DNA from 2 places in the Variovorax sp. CCNWLW225 genome. Region 2 is predicted to be linked to the other one. Evidence: predicted binding sites of a transcription regulator. Region 2 holds the regulator's gene; the other holds the start of a gene.
What was found. Region 2 encodes NrdR, which represses ribonucleotide reductase genes. Its sites were predicted from a motif close to CACNANATNTNGTG; they were not measured.
Positions count from the first base shown of each region.

Region 1: a site for NrdR is predicted at 5,166-5,179, ahead of V9L20_RS16140 (ribonucleoside-diphosphate reductase subunit alpha). Genes of this name have one in related genera too.

Region 1 covers NZ_JBBCBV010000009.1:21,199-33,227, forward strand. The annotation lists gene V9L20_RS16115 (cytochrome C assembly family protein) at 1-809, shown strand, start outside; gene V9L20_RS16120 (PP0621 family protein) at 806-1,063, shown strand; gene V9L20_RS16125 (two-component system sensor histidine kinase NtrB) at 1,079-2,776, shown strand; gene V9L20_RS16130 (sigma-54-dependent transcriptional regulator) at 2,781-4,340, shown strand; gene ampD (1,6-anhydro-N-acetylmuramyl-L-alanine amidase AmpD) at 4,327-4,944, shown strand; gene V9L20_RS16140 (ribonucleoside-diphosphate reductase subunit alpha) at 5,296-8,208, shown strand; gene V9L20_RS16145 (ribonucleotide-diphosphate reductase subunit beta) at 8,387-9,559, shown strand; gene V9L20_RS16150 (histone H1-like DNA-binding protein) at 9,756-10,283, shown strand; gene V9L20_RS16155 (carbohydrate kinase family protein) at 10,381-11,283, opposite strand; gene V9L20_RS16160 (DUF3426 domain-containing protein) at 11,346-12,029, opposite strand, start outside.
Region 2 covers NZ_JBBCBV010000022.1:22,446-34,474, reverse strand. The annotation lists gene V9L20_RS24175 (PilW family protein) at 1-812, shown strand, start outside; gene V9L20_RS24170 (pilus assembly PilX family protein) at 809-1,459, shown strand; gene V9L20_RS24165 (pilus assembly protein) at 1,492-5,457, shown strand; gene V9L20_RS24160 (type IV pilin protein) at 5,454-5,888, shown strand; gene V9L20_RS24155 (GspH/FimT family pseudopilin) at 5,885-6,448, shown strand; gene nrdR (transcriptional regulator NrdR) at 6,486-6,929, opposite strand; gene glyA (serine hydroxymethyltransferase) at 6,951-8,195, opposite strand; ZMP/ZTP riboswitch at 8,237-8,363, opposite strand; gene V9L20_RS24140 (lytic transglycosylase domain-containing protein) at 8,405-9,265, opposite strand; gene V9L20_RS24135 (DUF748 domain-containing protein) at 9,857-12,029, shown strand, end outside.

The DNA of each region.
Region 1 (12,029 bases), on a different contig from region 2:
TGATTTTAGCGATCCCCTCCCCACTTGCCGTGGCGCTGGGCATCGCCACCGCGGCTGCCTACGGATTTGCCGCCGCCGCGGGCGCCCGCCTGAGCCGAAAAGCCACCCAGTGGGCCCTGGGGCTCGCATGGCTGCTGCATGCCGCGGTGCTGGCCCACGGCCTGATCGGCAGCCAGCCGCGCTTCGGCTTTGCGCCGGCGCTCTCCGTCACGGCATGGCTGGTGCTTACCGTCTACGCGGTCGAAAGCCGCATGTACCCGCAACTGAAAGTTCGGCGGGCGCTGGCCTGGCTAGGCGCGGCCGCGGTGGTGCTGGCCGTTCTGTTTCCCGGCACGCCGCTGCACGTTTCGGCATCGCCCTGGCTACCGCTGCACCTGGCACTGGGCATTGCCTCGTATGGATTGTTCGGCGCCGCGGTGGTGCATGCCTGGTTGATCACGCGGGCTGAAAAGCAGATTCGCCTTGCCACCGAGCCGCAGGCCGGGGTGCCGCTGCTCACGCTCGAACGGCTCACCTTCCGCTTCGTCACGGCGGGGTTCGTTCTGCTTTCCGCCACGCTGCTGGCGGGCCTGCTGTTCAGCGAAACGCTGTACGGAGCCACGGTGCGCGCCTGGAAGTGGGACCACAAGACAGTGTTCTCGGTGCTGGCGTGGATGAGCTTTGCCGTGCTGCTGGTGGGGCGCGCGCGCTTCGGCTGGCGCGGCCGCACCGCGCGCCGCGTGCTGTATGCCGGCTCCGCCTTGCTGCTGCTGGCCTATGTGGGTTCGCGTTTTGTGCTCGAAGTGGTGCTGGCGCGCGGTACGGCATGAAATACCTGCTCGTTCTCGCGGTGCTCTGGGTGGCAATCTGGCTCTGGCGCAAGAACCGCCGCGAAGAAATGCGCGACGCGCAGCGCGAAAAGGCAGCCCGCGCCCAGCGCCAGCCCGCCGCACCGGCCGCGCCCAAGGCCATGCTGCGCTGCGCGCATTGCGGCTTGCACCTGCCTGCAAGCGATGCGCTCGGCGGCCCGGGCGACGCGGTCTACTGCAGCGCTGCGCACCGTGAGGCCGCCGAGCGCGGCTGAACGGGTGCCGCCTCCATGAGCTCGTCTCTCTGGTCGCGCGGCGAAGCCGTCACCGACTGGGACGTGCTCGAACCGGGCCGCAGCGAAAGCGCCGCGCTGCTGCGGCTGTGGCGCGGTTTCATGGCGGCGCGCTGCTTCGTGGCGCTGGTGCTCGTGCTGTTGCAGGGCGTTTCCTTCGCACTCGGCCAGACGATGCAGCCGTTGGCCATTGCGCTTTCGGCGGGCTACCTGGCGGCGACCTGGCTGGGTGCGCGCTACGCGCATTTCACGCCGCCGATCCGGGGCTTTGCGGCGCTCTGGTTCGTCACCATCGGCATCGACCTGGGCACCTTCACCGCGCTCCAGGTGCTGCAAGGCGGCAACATCAACTACACGCCGCTGTTCGCACTGCCGGTGCTCATGAGCGCGGTGCTCGGAACCGTGACCGTGGGTCTGGGCACCACGGCCACTGTCACGCTGCTGTTGCTGGCGGACGCGGGCTGGCACTGGCTCCAGCAGCCCGGCGACTCGTCCACCCGCTTCGTGCAGGCGGCGCTCACGGGCACCGGGCTTTTCGTAGTGGCGCTGCTGGCGCACGAGCTCGCACGCCGGCTCGCACGAGAAGAAGCCACCGCCGAGCGCAACCGCAGCAGTGCGCAAATGCAGGCGCAGGTGAACGACCTGGTGATCGAAACGCTGAGTGAAGGCGTGCTGGTGATCGACGCCGAAGGCCTGGTGCACGCGGCCAATCCGGCCGCCGATGCCATCCTCGGCCAAGGCCTGGCCAAGCTCCCCCTGCCCTTTGCGCTGCACACGCAGCCCGCTTGGCATGCGCTGGCCGCGCTGGCGCGCCAGACCTTTGCGCGCCGGGCGCCGCAATCCGAAGAAATTCCGGTGGCGCAAGCGCGCGGCGCGGCACGCGAAGTGCGGGTGCGCACGCGGCTCACGCCCACCAGCGACCAGCGCGTGGACAGCCTGTGCGTGATGTTCCTTCAAGACCTGCGCGAACTCGAGGCCCGCATCCGCACCGAGAAGCTGGCGGCAATGGGCCGCATGTCGGCTGCAGTGGCGCATGAAATCCGCAATCCGCTGGCCGCCATCACACAGGCCAGCGCGCTGCTCAACGAAGACCTCACCGATCCCGCGCACCGAAAGCTGACCAGCATGGTGCAGCACAACGCCCAGCGTCTCGCACGCATCGTGGACGACGTGCTCGACGTTTCGCGTGCGCGCCAGCAGCGCGTTCTTTCGCTCGGCGAGCAGGTCGCGCTCGACCCCGCCGTGCGCGCCCTCGCCGAAGAATGGGTACGCCAGACGCAGCGCCCGGGCGTTCTCATCACGCTCGATGCCGCCGACAGCGAGGTGCGCTTCGACGTCGAGCACCTGCGCCGGCTGCTGGTGAACCTGCTGGACAACGCGGCGCGCTACGCCGGCAAGCGCGAGGGCTCGATCCAGGTCGTCACCACCACGCAGCGCGGAAGCTCAGGCCGGCCGAGCCTGCAGGTGTGGAGCGACGGCGCGCCGCTGGAGCCGGCGGTGCAGCGCCATTTGTTCGAGCCGTTTTTCTCTTCCGAAAGCCGCTCCAGCGGACTCGGCCTGTTCTTGTGCCGCGAGCTGTGCCGACGCCATGGCGCCACCATCGGCTACGAGCGCCGGGCGCTTGTGGCGGGCGGACCCGAAGGCAACGAATTCTTCGTCAGCTTCGCTCCCAGCGAAAACCGGCTGACACAATAGCGCCGTGAGCACTCCCAATCCCCCTTCCCTGCAGCGCCCGGCCAACATCCTGGTCATCGACGACGAGCCCGACCTGCGCACGCTGTACGAACTCACGCTGCTTCGCGAGGGCTACCGCGTGGAAGCCGCGGGCAGCGTTTCGGAAGCATGGGAGCACCTGGAGGCCGGGCAATTCGATGCGGTGATCACCGACATGCGGCTGCCCGACGGCCAGGGCATGGAAATCATCCACCGCATCCAGAAGGACCAGCGCACCGAGCGCTGCGTGGTGATGACGGCCTACGGTTCCGCCGAGAACGCGGTCGAGGCGCTGAAAGCCGGCGCATTCGACTACCTGACCAAACCTGTCGACCTGAAGCAGTTCCGCGCCGTCGTTGCCTCCGCCGTGCAGGCGCAGCAGGCCGCGCCCGCCAAGGCCACTAAAGCGGTGCCGGCGGCACAAGGCGAACGTGCCGGCGACACGCCCGGCGTGACAGGCAGCGGCATTGCGGCGCTCGAGCGGCTGGTGGGCAACTCGGAGCCGATGCGCCTGGTCAAGTCGCGCATCGCCAAAGTGGCGCGCGGCATGGCGCCCGTGCTGGTGCGCGGCGAATCGGGCACCGGCAAGGAGTTGGTGGCGCGCGCCGTGCACGCCTGCAGCCAGCGCAGCGACGGCCCGTTCGTTGCGGTCAACTGCGGCGCCATTCCGGAGAACCTGCTCGAGGCCGAATTCTTCGGCGCACGCAAGGGCTCGTACACCGGCTCGTCGCAAGACCGCGACGGCTACTTCCAGGCCGCGCGGGGCGGCACGTTGTTCCTCGACGAAATCGGCGACCTGCCGCTGGCAATGCAGTCCAAGCTGCTGCGCGCGATCCAGGAGCGCAGCGTGCGCTCCATCGGTTCCACGCAGGAAGACGCGGTCGACGTACGCATCGTGAGCGCCACCCACAAGGACCTGCATGCCGAGGTCAACGCCGGCCGCTTCCGCCAGGACCTGTTCTACCGGCTCAACGTGATCGAGATTGCGGTGCCCGCACTGCGCGACCGGCGCGAAGACCTGCCGGCCCTGTGCGCCGCTTTGCTCGCGCGCATTGCGCACGACGGCGGACTGCCGGTGCCGCATCTTTCCGGCGACCTGCTGCACCGTCTCGCGCAGCATCCGCTGCACGGCAATGTGCGCGAACTCGAAAACCTGCTGCACCGCGCCGTGGCGCTCAACGACGGCGACGAACTGCACCTGGACCTGATGGGCGGTGGACAGCCCGCCGTCGCGGGGCTTGCGGCTTCGGCGCCCTCGTTTTCTCCGCCGCCGGACGACGGCGAACCGCCCGCCGCTGCAGCACCCGCGGCCGCCTTCGTTGAACCTAAGACCGCACCGCCGCCCTTGCCGTCCGACCTGCAGGCTTATCTCGACCAGCAGGAGCGCGAAATTCTGGTGCGTGCTCTGCATGAAAGCGGCTTCAACCGCACCGCCGCAGCCGCGCGGCTCGGCATGAGCCTGCGCCAGATCCGCTATCGCATCGCGCGCCTGGGCATCACCACGCCCAACGGCGACGAAGGTACCGCGAGCAATGCCGACGATTGAAGCATCAGCGGCCAACGCGAGCGGTGGCGACGGCCTCTGGCGCGCCGGCTGGTACCGCTTTGCAAAGGCGTTGCACTCGCCGAATTTCGGCCCGCGACCGGCAGGCGCGCAGACCGACCTGATCGTGCTGCATTCCATCAGCCTGCCGCCCGGCGAATATGGCGGCGATGCGGTGCAGCAGCTCTTCGCGAACCAGCTCGACTGGGACGCGCACCCTTACTTCCAATCCATTCGCGGCCTGCAGGTTTCCTCGCACTTTTATGTGCGGCGCAACGGCGAACTCTGGCAGTTCGTGAGCTGCGACGATCGCGCCTGGCATGCCGGCGTCTCGTCCTGGCGTGGCCGCGAAAACTGCAACGACGATTCGATCGGCATCGAGCTCGAAGGCCTGGAAGGCCAGCCCTTCGACGAGGCCCAATACGAAACGCTGGCCAGCCTTTGCGCGGCGATTGCGCAGCACTACGCCATCGCGTTCATCGCGGGCCACGAGCACATTGCGCCGGGCCGCAAACAGGATCCGGGCGCGGGCTTCGATTGGCAATTGCTGCGCGGCCAGCTCGGCTGGAGTCCGCGGATGTTCCCCGAACAGGTGCTGCCGCTCTAATTTTTTTAATCGGTCGGCGGTATGCGATGCGGCGTTCTTGCGCCGCAGCAATCTCTAAAATTTGGAGCGCGCCTCCAGCAACCATGCGCCTTGCAGGCCCAAATCCGCTTGCAAGCCACAGCCCGCGCGGGTTGCGCGACCATAGGCCAGTATTCATGGGGCATCGCTGGCCGAGTGCCGCGCCCAAACAAATACGCCACTGTGTTGAATATCTCAAAAAACACTACATCTAGTGGTTGTAGACGCTTCGCACCCTAGATATAGTGTCTTCCGTCCGGTCATCACGCACCGGCGCAATGCCCCGCCAAGGCATTGCCACCCAACAAGAATTGCCACACCGAGAGGAAGCGAATGCAAACAGCCCTGAACACCCCATCGACCCCGCGTGCCGTTCCCTCGACGCCGCAGCAGCAACGAGACACTGCTGGCTCGCCCACCGGTCAGAACCTCGCGCACTACCAGATCATCCGTCGCAACGGCGCCGTGGTTCCCTTCGAACCCAACAAGATCGCCATCGCGATGATGAAAGCCTTCCTGGCGGTGCACGGCACCCAGGGCGCGGCTTCGGCCAGCGTGCGCGAAACGGTCGACGCCCTCACGCAAGGCGTGATCCGCGCCATGGTCCGTTCGCGTCCGGGCGGCGGCACCTTCCACATCGAAGACGTGCAAGACCAGGTCGAGCTCGGCCTGATGCGCGGCGGCCACCACGAAATTGCGCGCGCCTATGTGCTGTACCGCGAACGCCGCACGCAAGAGCGCTCCAAGCAAGGCACGCAGGAAACGCCGGCTGCGCCGCTGCTCCACGTGCTGGACCGCGGCGAGCGCGTGGCGCTCGACCTGAATGAACTCAAGGGCCTGATCGAATCGGCTTGCGAAGGCCTGGGCGACGGCATCAGCGCCGCGCCGATCGTCGCCGAGACGATGCGCAACCTGTACGACGGCGTGCCGCTCGACGAGGTGTACAAGGCCTCGATCCTGGCCGCCCGCACGCTCATCGAGAAGGACCCCGACTACACCTTCGCGACCGCCCGCCTGCTGCTGCACACGATCTTCAAGGAAATCATCGGCCGCGAAGTCATGCCCGCCGAACGCGCGCAGACCTACGCCGACTACTTCCCGCAGTTCATCAAGAAGGGCGTCGAGAACGAACTGCTCGACGAAAAGCTGCTGCAGTACGACCTGCCCCGCCTGGGCGCGGCGCTCAAGGCCGAGCGCGACAACCAGTTCGACTACCTCGGCCTGCAAACGCTGTACGACCGCTACTTCCTGCACGTGCGCAAGTCGCGCATCGAACTGCCGCAGGCTTTCTTCATGCGCGTGGCCATGGGCCTCTCGCTGAACGAAATCGACCGCGAAGCCCGCGCCATCGAGTTCTACGAAGTGCTGTCGTCGTTCGACTTCATGTCGAGCACGCCCACGCTCTTCAACGCCGGCACGCTGCGCTCGCAGCTTTCCAGCTGCTACCTGACCACCGTGCCCGACGACCTGGACGGCATCTACGAGTCGATCAAGGAAAACGCCCTGCTCTCCAAGTTTGCAGGCGGCCTGGGCAACGACTGGACCCGCGTGCGCGCGCTGGGCAGCCACATCAAGGGCACCAACGGCGAATCGCAGGGCGTGGTGCCGTTCCTCAAGGTGGTGAACGACACGGCCGTGGCGGTGAACCAGGGCGGCAAGCGCAAGGGCGCGGTCTGCACGTACCTTGAAACCTGGCACCTCGACATCGAGGAGTTCCTGGAACTGCGCAAGAACACCGGCGACGACCGCCGCCGCACGCACGACATGAACACGGCCAACTGGATTCCCGACCTCTTCATGCGCCGCGTGATGGAAAAGGGCACCTGGACGCTGTTCTCGCCGTCCAACGTGCCCGACCTGCACGACCTGTTCGGCGCCGACTTCGAGAAGGCGTATGTCGCCTACGAAGAAAAGGCCGCGCGCGGCGAGATCAAGCCCGCCCGCACCATCCAGGCGTCGGACCTGTGGCGCAAGATGCTGACGATGCTGTTCGAGACCGGCCATCCCTGGATCACGTTCAAGGACGCCTGCAACGTGCGCTCGCCGCAGCAGCACGCCGGCGTGGTTCACTCGTCGAACCTGTGCACCGAAATCACGCTGAACACCAGCGACACCGAAACCGCCGTGTGCAACCTGGGTTCCGTGAACCTGCTGCAGCACCTGAAGGACGGCAAGGTCGACCAGGAAAAGCTCAAGAAGACGATCTCGACCGCGATGCGCATGCTCGACAACGTGATCGACATCAACTACTACGCCGTGAAGAAGGCGCGCGACTCGAACCTGCGCCACCGCCCGGTCGGCCTGGGCCTGATGGGCTTCCAGGACGCGCTGTACGAACTGCGCATTCCCTACGCCTCGCAAGAAGCCGTGCAGTTTGCCGACGAGTCGATGGAAGCCATCTGCTACCACGCCTACTGGGCCTCGACCGAGCTGGCCAAGGAACGCGGCAAGTACTCGAGCTACAAGGGCTCGCTGTGGGACAAGGGCATCCTGCCGATCGACACGCTCGACCTGCTTGAAAAAGCACGCGGCGGCTATGTCGAGGTCGACCGCTCGGCCACCCTCGATTGGGATGCGCTGCGCCAGAAGATCAAGGCCGACGGCATGCGCAACTCCAACTGCGTGGCCATCGCCCCGACTGCGACCATCTCGAACATCATCGGCGTCGATGCCTCCATCGAGCCGTGCTTCGGCAACCTCTCGGTCAAGTCGAACCTGTCGGGCGAGTTCACCGTGATCAACCACTACCTGGTGCGCGACCTCAAGCGCCTGGGCCTGTGGGACGACGTGATGGTGATGGACCTGAAGCACTTCGACGGTTCGCTGCGCCCGATCGACCGCGTGCCGCAAGACGTGAAGGCGCTCTACGCCACCGCGTTCGAAGTGGAAACCACGTGGCTCGTCGAAGCCGCCTCGCGTCGCCAGAAGTGGATCGACCAGGCGCAATCGCTCAACATCTACATGGCCGGCGCATCGGGCAAGAAGCTCGACGACACCTACAAGCTCGCATGGCTGCGCGGCCTGAAGACCACCTACTACCTGCGCACGCAGAGCGCGACGCACGCCGAGAAATCCACGGTGCAATCGGGCCGCCTCAATGCGGTGTCGTCGGGCAGCGATGCACCTTCGGGCATGAGCGCACTCGACGCAGCGGCTGCCGCAGCAAAGGCGCAGATGAACGCGATTCCCGCAACCGACATCGCGTTCTGCGGCGTGGACGATCCGACTTGCGAAGCATGCCAATGACGCGTCAGTGAAGAGAGCGAGGTCCATGCACAACGCGCGAACTCTCAGTCGATCACGGCATTGACTGACATCGCGCGATGCATGAGAGCAACATAACAACCACATAAATGGAGCGCGACGTGAACGAGCACTTTGCAACTCACATCGTTGCTCCGATAATTGAGCATTGGATTTTTCTATGTTGACCTGGGACGAAGAAGTCAAGCCCTCCTTACCAAAGGATATGCAACAAGGATTGCAGCAACACCACGCATCGACCAGCGGCTTGCCCGCAGGCCGACCGGTGGACGCTCCGACTTCGTCGATTGCACAACCCACGGCCCCCGTCGCAGCGCAGCGCGTCAAGGCTTCCGACAAGCGCATCATCAACGGCCAGACCGACGTCAACCAGTTGGTGCCGTTCAAGTACAAGTGGGCCTGGGAAAAATACCTCGCCACTTGCGCCAACCACTGGATGCCGCAAGAAGTGAACATGACGCGCGACATCGCGTTGTGGAAAGACCCGAACGGCCTGACCGAAGACGAGCGCCGCATCGTCAAGCGCAACCTCGGCTTCTTCGTGACCGCCGACTCACTGGCCGCCAACAACATCGTGCTGGGCACCTACCGGCACATCACGGCGCCCGAATGCCGCCAGTTCCTGCTGCGCCAGGCTTTCGAGGAAGCGATCCACACGCACGCGTACCAGTACATCGTCGAGTCGCTCGGCCTGGACGAGAGCGAGATCTTCAACGCCTACAACGAAGTGCCGTCGATCCGCGAGAAGGACCAGTTCCTGATCCCGTTCATCGACGCCATCAGCGACCCGCACTTCAAGACCGGCACGCACGAAACCGACCAGACGCTGCTCAAGTCGCTCATCGTGTTCGCCTGCCTGATGGAAGGTCTCTTCTTCTACGTCGGCTTCACGCAAATTCTTGCGCTGGGCCGCCAGAACAAGATGACCGGTGCCGCCGAGCAGTACCAGTACATCCTTCGCGACGAGTCGATGCACTGCAATTTCGGCATCGACCTGATCAACCAGCTCAAGCTCGAGAATCCCGGCCTCTGGACCAACGAGTTCAAGGCCGAGATCAAGGCCCTCTTCATGAAGGCCGTCGAGCTCGAGTACAAATACGCCGAAGACACCATGCCGCGCGGCGTGCTCGGCATGAACGCCTCCATGTTCAAGGGCTACCTGCGCTACATTGCCAACCGGCGTGCACAGCAGATCGGCCTCGAAACGCTCTTCCCGAACGAGGAAAACCCGTTCCCCTGGATGAGCGAAATGATTGACCTGAAGAAAGAGCGCAATTTTTTCGAGACCCGCGTGATCGAGTACCAGTCGGGTGGCGCGCTCTCCTGGGATTGAATCTTTCCGATAAGAATTAATGAATTCAAGAATTGCCCTTGCCACCGATCGCGCCGAAGAGCGCGGCATGGACGAGGGCTCAGGTGTTCATGGTGCTGGAGCACAGATTCCAACGCCATGAATCGCTTTGCGCTACCAACGTGCGCGGAGTGCTTCAATAGGTTGATTTTTTCAACTTGATCAAGGAGAAATAGAAATGGCAACTGCAAAGAAAGCGCCGGCTAAGAAAGCCGCTGCAAAGAAGGCTCCGGCAAAGAAGGTCGCGGCCGCTAAGAAGGCTCCCGCCAAGAAGGTAGCTGCGAAGAAGGCTCCGGCCAAGAAGGTCGCAGCCAAGAAGGTAGCCGCCAAGAAGGCGCCTGCGAAGAAGGTAGCCGCCAAGAAGGCAGCTCCGGCAAAGAAGGCCGCTGCCAAGAAGGCTCCGGCGAAGAAGGCCGCAGCGAAGAAGGCTCCTGCCAAGAAGGCGGCGGCGAAGAAGGCTCCGGCGAAGAAGGCCGCTGCCAAGAAGGCCCCTGCGAAGAAGGCTGCCGCCAAGAAGGCTCCTGCCAAAAAGGCTGCGGCCAAGAAAGCCGCGAAAAAGCCCGCTGCCAAGCCTGCCGCTGCTGCCAAGAAGCCTGCTGCGAAGAAGGCCGCCAAGGCAGCCCCTGCCGCAGCGCCTGCTCCTGCTGCGCAAACGACGCTGAACCCGCAGGCAGCCTGGCCGTTTCCGACGGCCAGCAAGCCCTGAGCTTCTCAGCGGCCTTGACGGCAAAAAGCCCGGCACCTCACGGTGTCGGGCTTTTTTTATGCGCGCCGCCCGCGAAGGCGAGCGAGCAACCGGCGGCTCAGAGGCCCAGCGCCTTCTTGTCGATCTGGTAGTTTTGCGGCCCGCGCTGCGCGATCTTGAGCGCACCGATGCGGTTGCCAAGTGCCGCGCATTGCGCGAGCGGCCATTCCTTTTCCAGGCCGAACAGCAGCGCGCCGCGCCATGCATCGCCGCAGCCAGTGGGTTCGACCACCGCAGTCGGCGTCACGCCCGGCACGTGCTCGCGCTCGCCATCGGTCCACACTTCGCAGCCCTCGGCCGCCAGCGTGACCACAAGGCCGCGCACGCGCTTGGAGATTTCTGCCAGGCTCCAGCCGGTGCGCTGCGAGAGCATCTTTCCCTCGTAGTCGTTGACGACCACCCAGCTTGCCAGATCGATGAAGTGCTTGAGCGCCTCGCCGTCGAACATCGGCAGGCCCTGGCCCGGATCGAACACGAACGGAATGCCCGCGGCCGCGAATTGCTCCGCATGCTGCAGCATCGCGTCGCGGCCATCGGGCGCGATGATGCCGACGCGGATGTCTTCGCGGGCGGCGATTTTCGTAAGGTGCGCTTGCTGCATTGCACCGGGGTGGAACGCGGTGATCTGGTTGTTGTCGACGTCGTTCATGATCATCGCCTGCGCGGTGAAAGTGTCGTCGAGCTGGCGCACGAACTCGGTGCTGATGCCCAGCGTACGCAGGCGCTCCAGGTAGTCGGCTCCGTCGCTTCCGAGCGTGGCCATTGGCAATGCCGTGCCACCCAGCGCGTTGAGGCTGTAGGCGATGTTGCCGGCGCAGCCGCCAAAGTCACGCCGCAGGCCCGGCACCAGGAACGACACATTGAGAATGTGCAGCTGGTCCGGAAGGATCTGGTCGGCAAACCGGCCCTCGAAAGTCATGATGGTGTCGAACGCGAGGGAACCGCAAATCACTGCTGCCATGGTGAGCCGTTGGTTGAAGGATGAATGAATGAAATGAACGAGGCACGGGCGCGAACCCGGGCTTAAGGATAGAACGCTTCCACGCGGTAGCCGGCAATGGGCGGCAGCGTTGCCGCCTCCGTTGCGGACAACGTGAGCGGCAGCGATGCGGCCTGGTCGGAGCGCGCCGCAAGCACCGTCGGCGCACCGTAATCCGAAGCCGCCAGCACGCGGCGCACCACTGCCCGCTCCTGCGTGTCGAGCAGCGAAAGCTCGATGGCCGGCATGGCCAGCGGAACCGTGGCACCGTTGCGCAAGGTAAAGCTGAGCCGGTAGTCGTTGCTGCCGGTTTTCTCGCGCGCGAAGGCGGCGCCTTCGATCACGATGTCGCCGATCTGGCGCAACGCCGTGAGCTCGCAGCCGGTCAATCGGCACATGGCGGCGAATGCGGGGCGCAGGTTCGGCTGGCGGGCCACGATGCCATTGCGCTCGTGATGAAAGACCTGCGCGACGAACAGCACAACGGCCAGCACGGCGAAGAACCAGAGCGCAAATCGTACGACGCCGCGATGCCAGAACCCTTCGGTGCCACGGTCCGCCTTCTCGTCACCGGAGAAAGGAACCCTGTCCGAATCCTCCGCTTCGTGAAGCGGCGCCGGGAGCGGCAGAGGACCCGAATCGCCGTCCAGTTCGCTCGCCTGCCTCACCATCGACGCGGACGCCTTTGCGGCGGTGCGCTCATCGCGCGCCTTGGCGCTCGCGATCTT
Region 2 (12,029 bases):
AAGATTCACTGCGGTTCGCGGCTGCCGTCGTCAGGGGCATGGTGCGGCAAGCCGGCTATGCCGACTACGCACCGGACCGCGTCGGCTCCGACGGCACCGTGGTCATCGGCAGCAGCGCAAACCTGATGGCCTCGGCCGACGATCCATCCGACCTGGACATCGTCGGCGCGAGCAATGCGCGGGTGACCTTCACAGGCGAAAGCCACGGCAGCCACAACAGCAGGGGTGTGAACGGAAGCGACTCGCTGCGGGCGCGGTTTTTCGGCCGCAGCCGCGTCGGAGGCGGCGACACCGAACCCGACGGCACCATGGTCGATTGCATGGACATCGCCCAGCCCGGGCCTGCTGATGGCGAGCCGTCGCTCGCCGATCGGGCGTGGAGCTTCTTCTTCGTGGCGGAAGCTGCCGACAAGGAACCCGAGCTTTACTGCAAGTACCGCAGCGACAAAGAGGGTGCGTTCAGGTCCGAGCCGCTTGCGCGCGGCATCGAGGTGTTCAAGGTCGTCTACGCCTACGACGGCAATGGCGACAGCGTGCCTGAACGCTGGCTCGATGCAGCACAGCTGGAGGCGCTGGCGGGCTCCACCGCCGGCATCAACAGTGAGTGGCGCAAGGTGGTCGGTCTTCGCATCGGCATGGTGGCGCGCAGTGGCCCCGGCATTGGTGGAGCCCAAACGCAGGTCGAACGTCTTTACCCCCTCGGCGCCGACTTTCCCGGCGTGAGCTTCATGCCGCCGGCGGACGGCAGGTTGAGGCGCACCTCCACCTTCACGGTCATGCTGCGCAACGTCATGAAGGAGCCGGCACCGTGAGCCGCGGCCCTTCGCCGCAGCGAGGCTTCTCGTTGATCGTGGTGCTGTTGATGCTGCTCATTGCGATGGTGCTGGGCATTGGTGCGGCGCAAGTCTCGCTCGTAGGCGAGCGAAGCGCACGCAACGACCGCGACACCGAAATCGCGTTCCAAGCCGCCGAAGCCGCGCTCGTCGACGCCGAGCGCGACTTGCTCGGCCCGAACCCAAGCGCGGCGCAGCGCCTGTGTGTTTTCAACGGCAAGGACGTCTCGGCCTTTGTCGCGGGATGCGGCGGCACGGGCATTCACCAAGGGTTGTGCGCCCATGCCGAAGACGGCGCCAAGCCGGTCTGGATGACGGCTGATTTCGCAGCCGAAAGCACAACGTCGGTCGCCTACGGCACCTTCACCGGACAAAGCTACGCCACTGCCAGTGAGGCCGCAGGCGCCCGCGGCGGCGCGCTCTCCGCACGCGCGCCGCGCTACATCGTGGAAGCGGTGCGCAACCACGGCGGGTGGCAGTCCAGTCAGCTGCAGAGCGCAAGTGCACGAAACGCCTCGCATCTCTTTCGCATCACGGCCATCGGCTACGGCGTGCGGGACGAGACGCAGGTAGTGCTGCAAACCAATTTGTACAAGCCGGCCGCCAGCCCGGGTTGCCCGTCCTGACTTCCCCTCTTTTTTGCTGAAACGGAATCCGAATGCGTTCTCCTGAAAGTCGCTTGTGCCCGGCGGCAGCTGTTGCCGCATGGGTGCTCTGCATCGGTACCTCTGTATTTGCAGCGGACAGCGGCGTGGCGCCGGCTGTAGATCTCCCGAGCGAGCCGCTGTCTTCCATGGCGTCGCGCGTCGATGCGAACATGGTGATCGACCTTGCGCTGGAGTTCTCGAACACCGGTGCGGCCTATCGCGGCAGCTTCGACTGGAAGAAGGTCTACCTGGGCTATTGGGATCCGATGGCCTGCTACGGCTACGCTCCCGCCGATGGCTACTTCAAGCGCGTGGCTCCGGCAACCCGACTTGCAGGCGGCGAGATCGCGTGCGCGCATCAATGGAGCGGCAACCTGTTGAACTGGGCCGCCACGTCCACCGTCGACGTGCTGAGGCTTGCATTGACGGGTGGCGACCGGGTGGTGGACGAAGCCGACCGCACCGTGCTGCAACGTGCGGTGCTGCCGCAGGATTTCTATCGCAGCAGCCACTTCCCCGACAAGGCCGTGACCGGCAACCTGGATAAGCTCACGCCGCTGGTGGCGGGCAGCAGCAATGGCTTGCGCGCGGCGGGCACTCTTCACTTCAACCACTGCGCTGACCGCATGTTCGTCGGACCGAGCGCAAGCGGCAGCTGCGCCAGCCCCGGCACCGACCAGCAATACGGCCCCGGCGCGGCAAGCGCTTCTTACTTCGCGCGGGTGGAGGTCTGCACTGCAGCCGAAGCCGCGGTGCGCGGCGGCCTTTGCGTCAAGTACTCGAGCGGCAACTTCAAGCCCGCAGGAGAGATACAGCGCTACGCGGATCGGCTTCGTTTTGCCGTGTTCGGCTATCTGCTCGACAACGACCCGGCCCGCTATGGAGGCGTGTTGCGCGCGCCGATGAAATACGCCGGGCCGAGAAAGCTGGAGGCGAAGCTCGACAGGGTGGACAACCCTCAGACCGAATGGGATGCGAAGACCGGCGTCTTCCTTGCCGATCCGATATCCACCGCCCAGGGCGTCAGGTCCGGCGGCGTCATCAACTACCTGAACCGGTTCGGCAGGGCAGGTGCGTACAAGAAGTTCGACCCCGCGGGCGAGCTCTACTACGAATCGCTGCGCTACCTGCAGGGCAAGGTGCCCACGCGGGATGCAATGGCGGGTATCGCCGCCATCGACGATCCGCGAAAGGACGGGCTGCCCGTCTACAACGACACGGCGCAGTGGCGCACCGATGGCCACAAGAATTGGGACCCCATGGGTGCCAGCTGCCGCAAGAACTACATCCTGGCGATAGGAGATCTGGAAACGCACGGCGATCGTTCATTGCCCGGGCTGCCGGGCGGCGGCCGCAGCTTCAGCAACGCGTCGTTCGAGCCCGACACGTCCTACTGGACCCGCCTGGTCGGCGCGTTCGAGAACCGCGAATCGCTGTCCTATACCCACCCTTCGGGAAAGACCGGTCTTGCAACGACCGGAAACCGCGGCCTTCCGGCCTTCAACTACAAGGGCGGCGCGCAACTGACAGCGAGCACCATTGCAGCTGCGGAAACAGGTGCCGACAAGGGTTCGTTCGGCATGGCGGGGCTGGCCTATTGGGCGAACACGCAGAAGATTCGCGCCGACTATCCCGACGTGCGGGTCCAGACCTTCGGTATCGACCTGGACGCGGGCGGGCAGGGGTCCGTCGGGCAAGCGCAGCGCGGCAGCGCGCTCTATCTCGCGTCGAAGTACGGGGGCTTTGCAGACAGCAACGCGGACGGTAATCCGTTCAGGGTGTCGACCGGCAGTGGACAAGCCGACACGACGGGCAATTCCGAATGGGCTGAAGGCATCGATGACGACGGCCAGCCCAAACCGTCCAACTACTTCCTGGCAGGCGAGCCGCGGGAATTGCTCGGCGTGATCCACCGGATCTTCGAGTCGGCAGCGGCACCGCCAGGCGGGCGGACGGCCGACGCCGCCATTTCGTCGGACCGCATCGCGGAAGCCGGGGGCAGCCTCTACGTGGCGCGGTTCAGCGGACGCCGCTGGTCGGGCACGCTGCTGTCGTACCCGCTGGCTTACGACGCGGCTGCGGGCACGGTGCGCCAGGCCGATGAGCCCGCATGGGACGCGGGAGCCCTGTTGACCGGCAACGCATCGGCTCAGCCGGTACGTGTTGCACGCGATCCCTCGGACAGGAACATCTTCACCCTTTCGTCGGCCAGCAGAGGCACGCCTTTTCGCTGGGAGTCGCTCGACAACGTGGCGAGAGGCCATTTGAACTCCATGCCCTATGCGACGCCGTCGGCATCCGATGCATTGGGCGCCGACCGCGTGGCCTATCTGCGCGGGGACCGCCGCAAGGAACTGTCGGCACCGGGTGGAATGTTCCGCGTGCGTGACTCGGTCATGGGCGATGTTGCCAATTCGAACCCGCTGTTCGTGGGCGCGCCGGGCCCGCACTTGCAGGATGCCGGCTATGGCCGGTTTCTCGAAGCGAACAGAGCGCGGCCGCCGGCGGTGTATGTCGGCGCCAACGACGGCATGCTGCACGCGTTCTCGGCCGCCACGGGAAGCGAGCTCTTCGCCTACGTGCCACGCGCGGTGTTGCCGAAGCTCGGGGGCTACAGCTCGCCAGACCATGTGCATCAATCCTATGTCGATGGATCCCCCGCCGCAACGGAAGCCAGGATGGCTGATGGCAGCTGGAAGACTGTGCTGGTTTCCGGAATGGGTGCTGGAGCCACCGGTGTCTTCGCGCTCGATGTTTCCGATCCCGGTGCGTTTTCTGCGGACAAGGCACTGTGGGAGTTCACGGGGCTCGACGATGAGGACATGGGCCACGTGCTTCAGGCGCCGCGGATCTTGAAGTTCCGCCTCTCCGCGCCCACGCGCTCCGGGGCCGCGGCCCATGCCTGGTTCGCCGTGGTTCCCTCGGGCTTCAACAACGCCAATCCGGAGAGGCGCGGGGCGCTGTTCCTGCTCTCGCTCGACAAGGCCGCCGGCGCCGCTTGGAAGCGCGGTGTCAACTATCACAAGATCGTGTTGCCGGCTCCGGCGGACAAAACGATTGTGAATGCCCTCGGCACTCCGGGCGACTACGCAGCCGCGGATGGATCGGTGCGCTGGCTGTACGCCGGCGACACGCAAGGCAACCTGTGGAAGTTCGACTTCACCGGCCGTGCGCCATGGAACGAGGACAACGCACTCGGCTTGAAGGGGCAGCCGCTCATAGTCGCGATGTCGCCCGGAGCGGGCGCAAAGCGACAACCCATCACCGTGGCGCCGGAAGTGGGGGCTGGGCCGAACGGCGGCGCCGTCGTTCTGTTCGGCACCGGCAAGTTCATGAGCCCCGAAGACATCGGCAGCGCCAGCCATGCGGTGCAAACGCTCTACGGCGTGTACGACTCCGGCACAGCCATCCCCGCGCACGAAACGCGCACGCAGCTTCAGCCGCGCACCGCGGCCGCCGCCGCCGGCCAGCCGTTGCCGGCCATCGTGGGCGAGCCCTTCGTCTATGGCACGGGCAGCCGAAGCGTGGCGAGCCGCCGCGGCTGGTATTTCGATCTTCCCGGGTCACTCGATTCTGGCGAGCGGCAGGTGACCCGGCTGGCGCTCAGCGACGGCTATCTGTTCTTCAACACGCTGATACCGAATGGCGATGCCTGCGGAGTAAATGGTGGCGGCCGCAGCTGCGCGGTCAATGCAATGACAGGGCTTTCGACGGGTGGGACCTGCGTGCCTTCAACGGTGGGTTTGTTGTCGTCGCCTTTGCTCGTTGCGCTTGGCGAAGGGGCCTCTGCCTCACCCGATGCGTTTGGCCGCCGTTCGGCAACGAAGAAGCTTTCGGTGATCAACGCCGGTTCTGGAGGCGGCCCTGGCGGGGCCGGCGTTTCAACCGTGCAGCCGGTGGAAGGCGGTCAGGTTTCGCAGGTGGCCGGGCGCTTGAACTGGCGCCAGATCGTCGATTTTCAGGGAGCAAAGCCATGAAGGCCGCAAAGCCGGCAAACGGCACCGCCAGACGCATTCATGGCTTCACGCTCATCGAATTGATGATAGCGGTCGCGATCCTCGCCATCCTGGCCGCCATCTCCTATCCGTCGTACCTGGACTTCATGCGCAAGGGCTGGCGCACCGAAGCGCGCTCGGCCCTGATGCAGCAGATGCAGCAGCAAGAGCGGCAGTACACCATGGCCGGGCAGTACAAGCGCTACGAAGGCGGATCCGGCGAGGGAGGTGCGGGCGGCAAGTACCTCGTCGAGAGCGGCAATTGCGAGGGGCAGGGCACCATCGAGCGCTGCGTCAGGCTCACGGCAACCCCGAAACCGGACTACGCCGATCCCGAGGTCGGAGCGCTCTGGATCGACAGCATGGGAGACAAGGGCTGCAATGGCGCAGCGGGGGCCAGGTGCTGGCAATGAGACACGGCTGGCGATGGTCGATGGGGGCGAGTGTCGCGTCGGGCGGCTTCACCCTCGTCGAGCTGATGGCCGTGGTGGCCATCATGGCAATCCTGGGTTCGATCGCCGTTCCCTCGTTTCGCGAGCTGCTGCTCAACCAGCGGCTTGCCGCTGCTTCGAGCGGTTTCGTGGCCGCGCTGAACCTGGCCCGCACCGAGGCCATTCAGCGTTCGCAAAAGGTCCATGTGGGCGCGCTCCAGGGAAGCGACTGGTCGAGCGGCTGGGCCGTGCAGGCAGGACCCGAAGGCGCAATGCACACGCTGCGCAAGTTCGAAAAGCTTCCGAGCGGCGTGAGCGTCGACGCGGCACTTGGAGATGGATTCGTGCGCGGGCTGGACTACGACAGCAATGGCTTCTCGCGCCGGGCGGGCGGCACGGGCTTCGGCGCCGGATGCCTCACGCTGAAGGCCGAGTCGGGCCGCAGGGCTTCGATTGTGGTGTCGGCGTCGGGCCGCGCCAGGGTCTGCAATCCGGATGTCCGGGGTGAGTGCGGAAGCGGCGCTTGCGGCAGCGGGAGGTAGTGAGAGCGCGCCGGGGGCTTGCCTCGACGCCTCTTGCTCAAATGTCCCGCAACAGCTGCCTGAACTCGTCCACGTCCTCGAAGCTGCGGTACACCGAGGCAAAGCGCACGTAGGCCACCTTGTCGAGCTTCTTGAGCTCGCGCATGACGAGCTCGCCGACCTTGGTCGAATCGATTTCGCGCAGGCCGCTGGCCAGCAGCTTCTGCTCGATGCGCAGCAGCGCGTTGTCGATCTGCTCGATGCTCACCGGCCGCTTGCGCAGCGCCAGCATCATCGAGGCGCGCACCTTGGTCGAGTCGAAGTCGGCGCGGCTGCCGTCCTTCTTCACGACGACCGGAAAGTTGACGTCCGGCCGCTCGTACGTTGTAAAGCGCTTGTCGCAAGCGCTGCACTGGCGGCGCCTTCGCACGAAGTCGGCGTCCTCCGAAACGCGGGTCTCGACGACCTGCGTTTCAAGATGACCGCAAAAAGGGCATTTCATGCGGCCAGGTCTTGCGGACGATCAGCGGTAGACAGGGAAGCGGCTCGTAAGCGCGTGCACCTTGGCGCGCACTGCGTCGATGTTGGCCGCATCGCGCGGGTTCTCGAGCACGTCGGCCACCAGGTTCGCCGTGATGCGGGCTTCTTCGTCCTTGAAGCCGCGCGTCGTCATGGCGGGGGTGCCGATGCGCACGCCGCTGGTCACCATCGGCTTTTCAGGGTCGTTGGGGATCGCGTTCTTGTTGATCGTCATGTGGGCGGCGCCCAGCACGGCTTCGGCTTCCTTGCCGGTAATGCCCTTGGAGCGCAGGTCGACCAGCATCACGTGGCTTTCGGTGCGCCCGCTCACGATGCGCAGGCCGCGCTCGGTGAGGGTGTCGGCCACGATCTGGGCGTTCTTGACCACTTGCTGCTGATAGGCCTTGAACTCGGGCGTCATGGCTTCCTTGAACGCGACGGCCTTGGCGGCAATCACGTGCATCAGCGGACCGCCTTGCAGGCCCGGGAAGATCGCGCTGTTGATGGCTTTCTCGTGCTGCGACTTCATCAGGATGATGCCGCCGCGCGGGCCGCGCAGGCTCTTGTGCGTGGTGGAGGTCACCACGTCGGCGTGCGGCACGGGGTTGGGGTACACGCCCGCAGCCACCAGGCCTGCGTAGTGGGCAATGTCGACCATGAAGATCGCGCCCACATCCTTGGCCACCTTGGCGAAGCGTTCGAAGTCGATGCGCAGCGAATAGGCCGAGGCGCCGGCGATGATGAGCTTGGGCATGTGCTCGTGCGCCTTGCGTTCCATCGCGTCGTAGTCGATGGTTTCGTTGGCGTCCAGGCCGTAGCTCACCACGTTGAACCACTTGCCGCTCATGTTGAGGGGCATGCCGTGCGTGAGGTGGCCGCCTTCGGCCAGGCTCATGCCCATGATGGTGTCGCCGGGCTTCAAGAAGGCCAGCATCACGGCCTCGTTGGCCGATGCGCCGCAATGCGGCTGCACGTTGGCGGCGTCGGCGCCGAAGATCTGCTTGATGCGGTCGATGGCCAGCTGCTCGGCCACGTCGACATGCTCGCAGCCGCCGTAGTAGCGCTTGCCCGGATAGCCTTCGGCGTATTTGTTGGTGAGCTGCGAGCCCTGCGCGGCCATGACGGCCGGCGAGGCGTAGTTTTCGCTCGCGATGAGCTCGATGTGGTGTTCCTGGCGCGCGTTTTCGGCCTGGATGGCAGCCCAGATTTCGGGATCGGTCTGTTCGACCAGGATATTGCGTTGGTACATGGCAGTCCTTTGAAGACGAGGTCCTTGTTCTTCAACCAAACAAGGGCTGCCCAGGCGAACGGCTGAACGCCTGAATGGATGCCAGGCGGCACGCTTCCCAGTGGTATTCCACGTCAGCGCGTGGCACCTTTGGAGGTGCTGCGCCTATCGCCAGTCGCGTACGGAACGGAGTGTAGCTCACCCCATGGTTTTGCCCATGGGGCAGGGGCTCAGGAAACCTCGGAAAGCAGTGCGACTTTTTGAGGATCGGCCACCACCGGCTCGGCCGCTTGCTCCGGCTTCGGCGGTACAGCGATGGGGATTGGCTGCGCGCGAACGATGGGCGCCGAGGGCGCGGTCGTGGTCGGAGGATTGCGGCCATTGGCCACCTGCAGCAGCCGCTCGTGCTCGGCGAGGACCTTGTTGGCATAGCCGCCGTCGTCGTCGAGATTGGCTGCGCCCACATAGTAGCGCAGGCCGCCTTCGAGCGAACCGGCGCGGGCGATGCATTCCTGCAGCACTTTCACGCCGACGCGCATGTTGGTCACGGGGTCGAAAGCGGTGAGCGTGCCGCCGGCGCTTTCGTACTTGTCGCCGTGCACGCGGGTCATGACCTGCATCAGGCCCTGCGCGCCCACGTGGCTCTGCGCGAACGGGTTGAAGCTCGATTCGACCGCCATGATGGCCAGGATCAGCGTCGGGTCGAGCTTGGTGCGCTTGCCCAATTGGTACGCCTCTGCGACGAGCACGCTGAGGGGCTCGGCCGCGACACGGTACTTCTTGCTGAGCCAGTAGGCCACCGCGGCCTGCTGCTTGGGCAGGTCGCCGGGGCTCGCGGCCGTGGTGCGCACAATCGCGGTCGGCTCCAGGTCGGTGGGCTCGGGCGCGGGCTTGCGCGACTGGAGCCAGCCCATGAGCTGCTCTTCGCCGGTCTGGCGCAGATCGGGCCGTGCCACCAGGGCGAGAGCCGCAAACACAATAGCCAGGCCGACCAGTGCAAACCCGTTGTGGGTGATCTCAAAAAAGCCGTCTGCCACATCGGACGCAAAGGTCCTTAGCCCGCGGGCTGTGGCATCAAACGCCTTGTTCATCGCTCTTCCTTTCTATGCGGCACCTGATCGCAGCGCCCGGAGGGCGACGGATAAGGCAGCGGCGCTTGATTGGTACGAATCAGGCTCCGCGCATGGAGGTGTAGGGTGAGGGCGCGGCGACCTGATCAAGCCGGGGGGGTTCGGCAGCGGGTTCAGGGGCCCCTGCTGGGTCTGGGGCAGGCCAAGGGCAGGCGGATTCTAGCGTGGCTAAATACTCGGTCAAGCATAAGAATCTATTTCCTTATGTGATTACATATTTAAACAAATCCAACTTTTTGATTCGAAGGACGAGGGAAATCCCTTGGAGCCAGGCATTGCAATGCAGGCGTGCGGCGCCTAATCTGAACACGCCTGAGTTCTCAGGCGGTTTTCCGAAATCCGGCAGCCCGAGGTGCAAGTCAAGGGCTCGAACGATGGAGGATCCATGGCGGCAATCTCTTGCTGCCAGCACGGCAGGAACCATTGACTTCCGGTCGCGCGAAACGATGGCATGGGTCTTATGCCCGCCATCAAGCCCGGTAATGAGACTTTCGTCGAATTGCCGGGCTTTCTTGTTTCTGGCTTTGCTTCTCTTTGCGGCACACTCCCGCGATGGATGTAGCTTCGCTCAAACAAAACAAATGGATGCGGCGTGGGATCGTCGCCTTGTTGGTTCTTCTGGCTTTGTGGGCCATTGCGTGGCTGGCTGTTCCGCCCATCGCCAAGAGCCAGATCCAGAAGATCGCAAGCGAGAAGCTCGGCCGGCAGGTTACCGTGGGCAAGATCGACTTCAAGCCCTGGACCCTCGAGCTCGCGCTGAACGATCTGAGCATTGCCACGGCCGACGGTAGCCGGCCCCAGGTGGCCATCAAGCGAATCTACGCCGATGCCGAGCTGCAGTCGCTCTTGCGCCTGGCGCCCGTGATCGATGCGGTGTCGGTCGAGTCGCCGGCCATCCTCCTCACGCACCTTGCCGACGGCAAGTACGACATCGACGACATCGTGGCCAAGCTCGCGGCCGGGCCGCCGCCCGATCCCAAGGCCGAGCCCGCGCGCTTCGCTATCTACAACATATCCATCAAGAACGGCGCCGTCGATTTCGACGACCAGACCGTCAAGCGCAAGCACGAATTGCGCGACTTCGTGCTGAACGTGCCGTTCCTGAGCAACCTGGCTTCCAAGCGCGACATCAACACCGAGCCCAAGCTTGCCTTCACCCTCAACGGCAGCAAGTTCGACTCGGCTGCGCTCACGACGCCGTTCGCCGAAAGCCGCAAGACCGACGCCCATGTGCAGTTCAAGGGGCTCGACCTGGTGCCGTACCTGGGCTACATACCCGGCGGCTTTCCGGTGAAGCTGCAAGCCGGCAGCCTGGACGCCGACCTGAAGATCGACTTTGCCCAGGCTCCCGCGCCCGGCCTGAAGATCACCGGCACCATCGAAGCCCGCGGCGCCAAGCTGGGCGATGCACGGGGCCGCGACTTGCTGGCGTTCGAGTCGCTCAAGCTGGCGCTGACCGACGTGCGGCCGCTGGAATCGGTATTCCACCTGAGCGAAGTTGCGCTCTCCAGTCCGCAGCTTGCGGTCGCCCGCGATGCGAAGGGCCAGCTCAACCTGCTGGCCACCGATCCGGCCACCGGGGCTGCCGAAAAAGTAGCCGCCGCTCCCGCTGCCGCGGCAAGTGCTCCGGCCGGCAAGGCACCTGAAAAACCGAAGCTCAAGGTCCAGGTCGACAAGCTCGCGCTCAGCGGCGGGCGCATCGGCTGGCGCGACGAAACGGTCAAGCCTGCAGCGGTGGTCGACCTGAGCGCGCTCGGCCTCGATGTGACCGGCGTGACCTGGCCCATGGAAAAGCCGGCCCAGTTCAACGGCAGCACCGCCGTAGCGGGCGCAACGCTCAAGTTCAAGGGCAACGCCACCGACAAGGCGGCCGACGTACAGACCGAAGTCGAGGCGCTGCCGCTGTCGCTGGCGGCTCCTTATCTGGCGCAAAGCCTGGAGCCCACGCTCGACGGCAAGCTCAGCGGACAGATCGACATCGCCTGGGCCCAGCCCGATCTCAAGTTCAAGGCCCGGCGCCTCGCCGCCGACGACCTGGCGCTCACCCAGGCGAAGACTGCCCTGGCGAGCGTCGGCCGCTTCGAACTGGTCGACGCCGAGGTCGACATGACGAAGCACACGCTGAACGTGGCCTCGTTCACCGCCACCAACCCGAAGGTACATATAGAACGCGACAGCGAAAAGCGCTGGATGTTCGAGCGTTGGTTGAAGACGCCCGCCGGCGGCGCGGCGGCAGAGGCCAAGGTGGCCGCGCCCAAGCCCGCGGGCGCCGGGTCGGCGGCCGCAGCGCCGGGCGCCAACACCAAGCCGTGGGCATTGACCATCGGCACGCTCGCGGTCGACAACGGCACGCTTTCATATGCGGACAAGGCCAGCGCAACGCCTGTGGCGGTCGAGATCACGGCGCTCAACCTGAACGCGCAGAAGGTCGCGCCCGAGACCAGCACGGTGTCGCCGCTGCAGATTTCAGGACGCATCGGCTCGCGGCGGGCCGAGCCGGGCCGCTTCGACTACAAGGGCCATGTGGTGCTGAAGCCGCTTTCGGCCGAAGGCCGGCTCGAAGTGGCGTCGTTTCCCGCCCATGCCTTCAAGGCCTACTACGCGGATGCCCTCAATGTGGACATCCGCCGCGCGTTCGCGAGCTATCGCGGCACCGTGCGCTATGCAAGCGCACCGGCCGGCATGACGCTGAAGCTGGCCGGAGACACCGCGCTCGACGATTTCC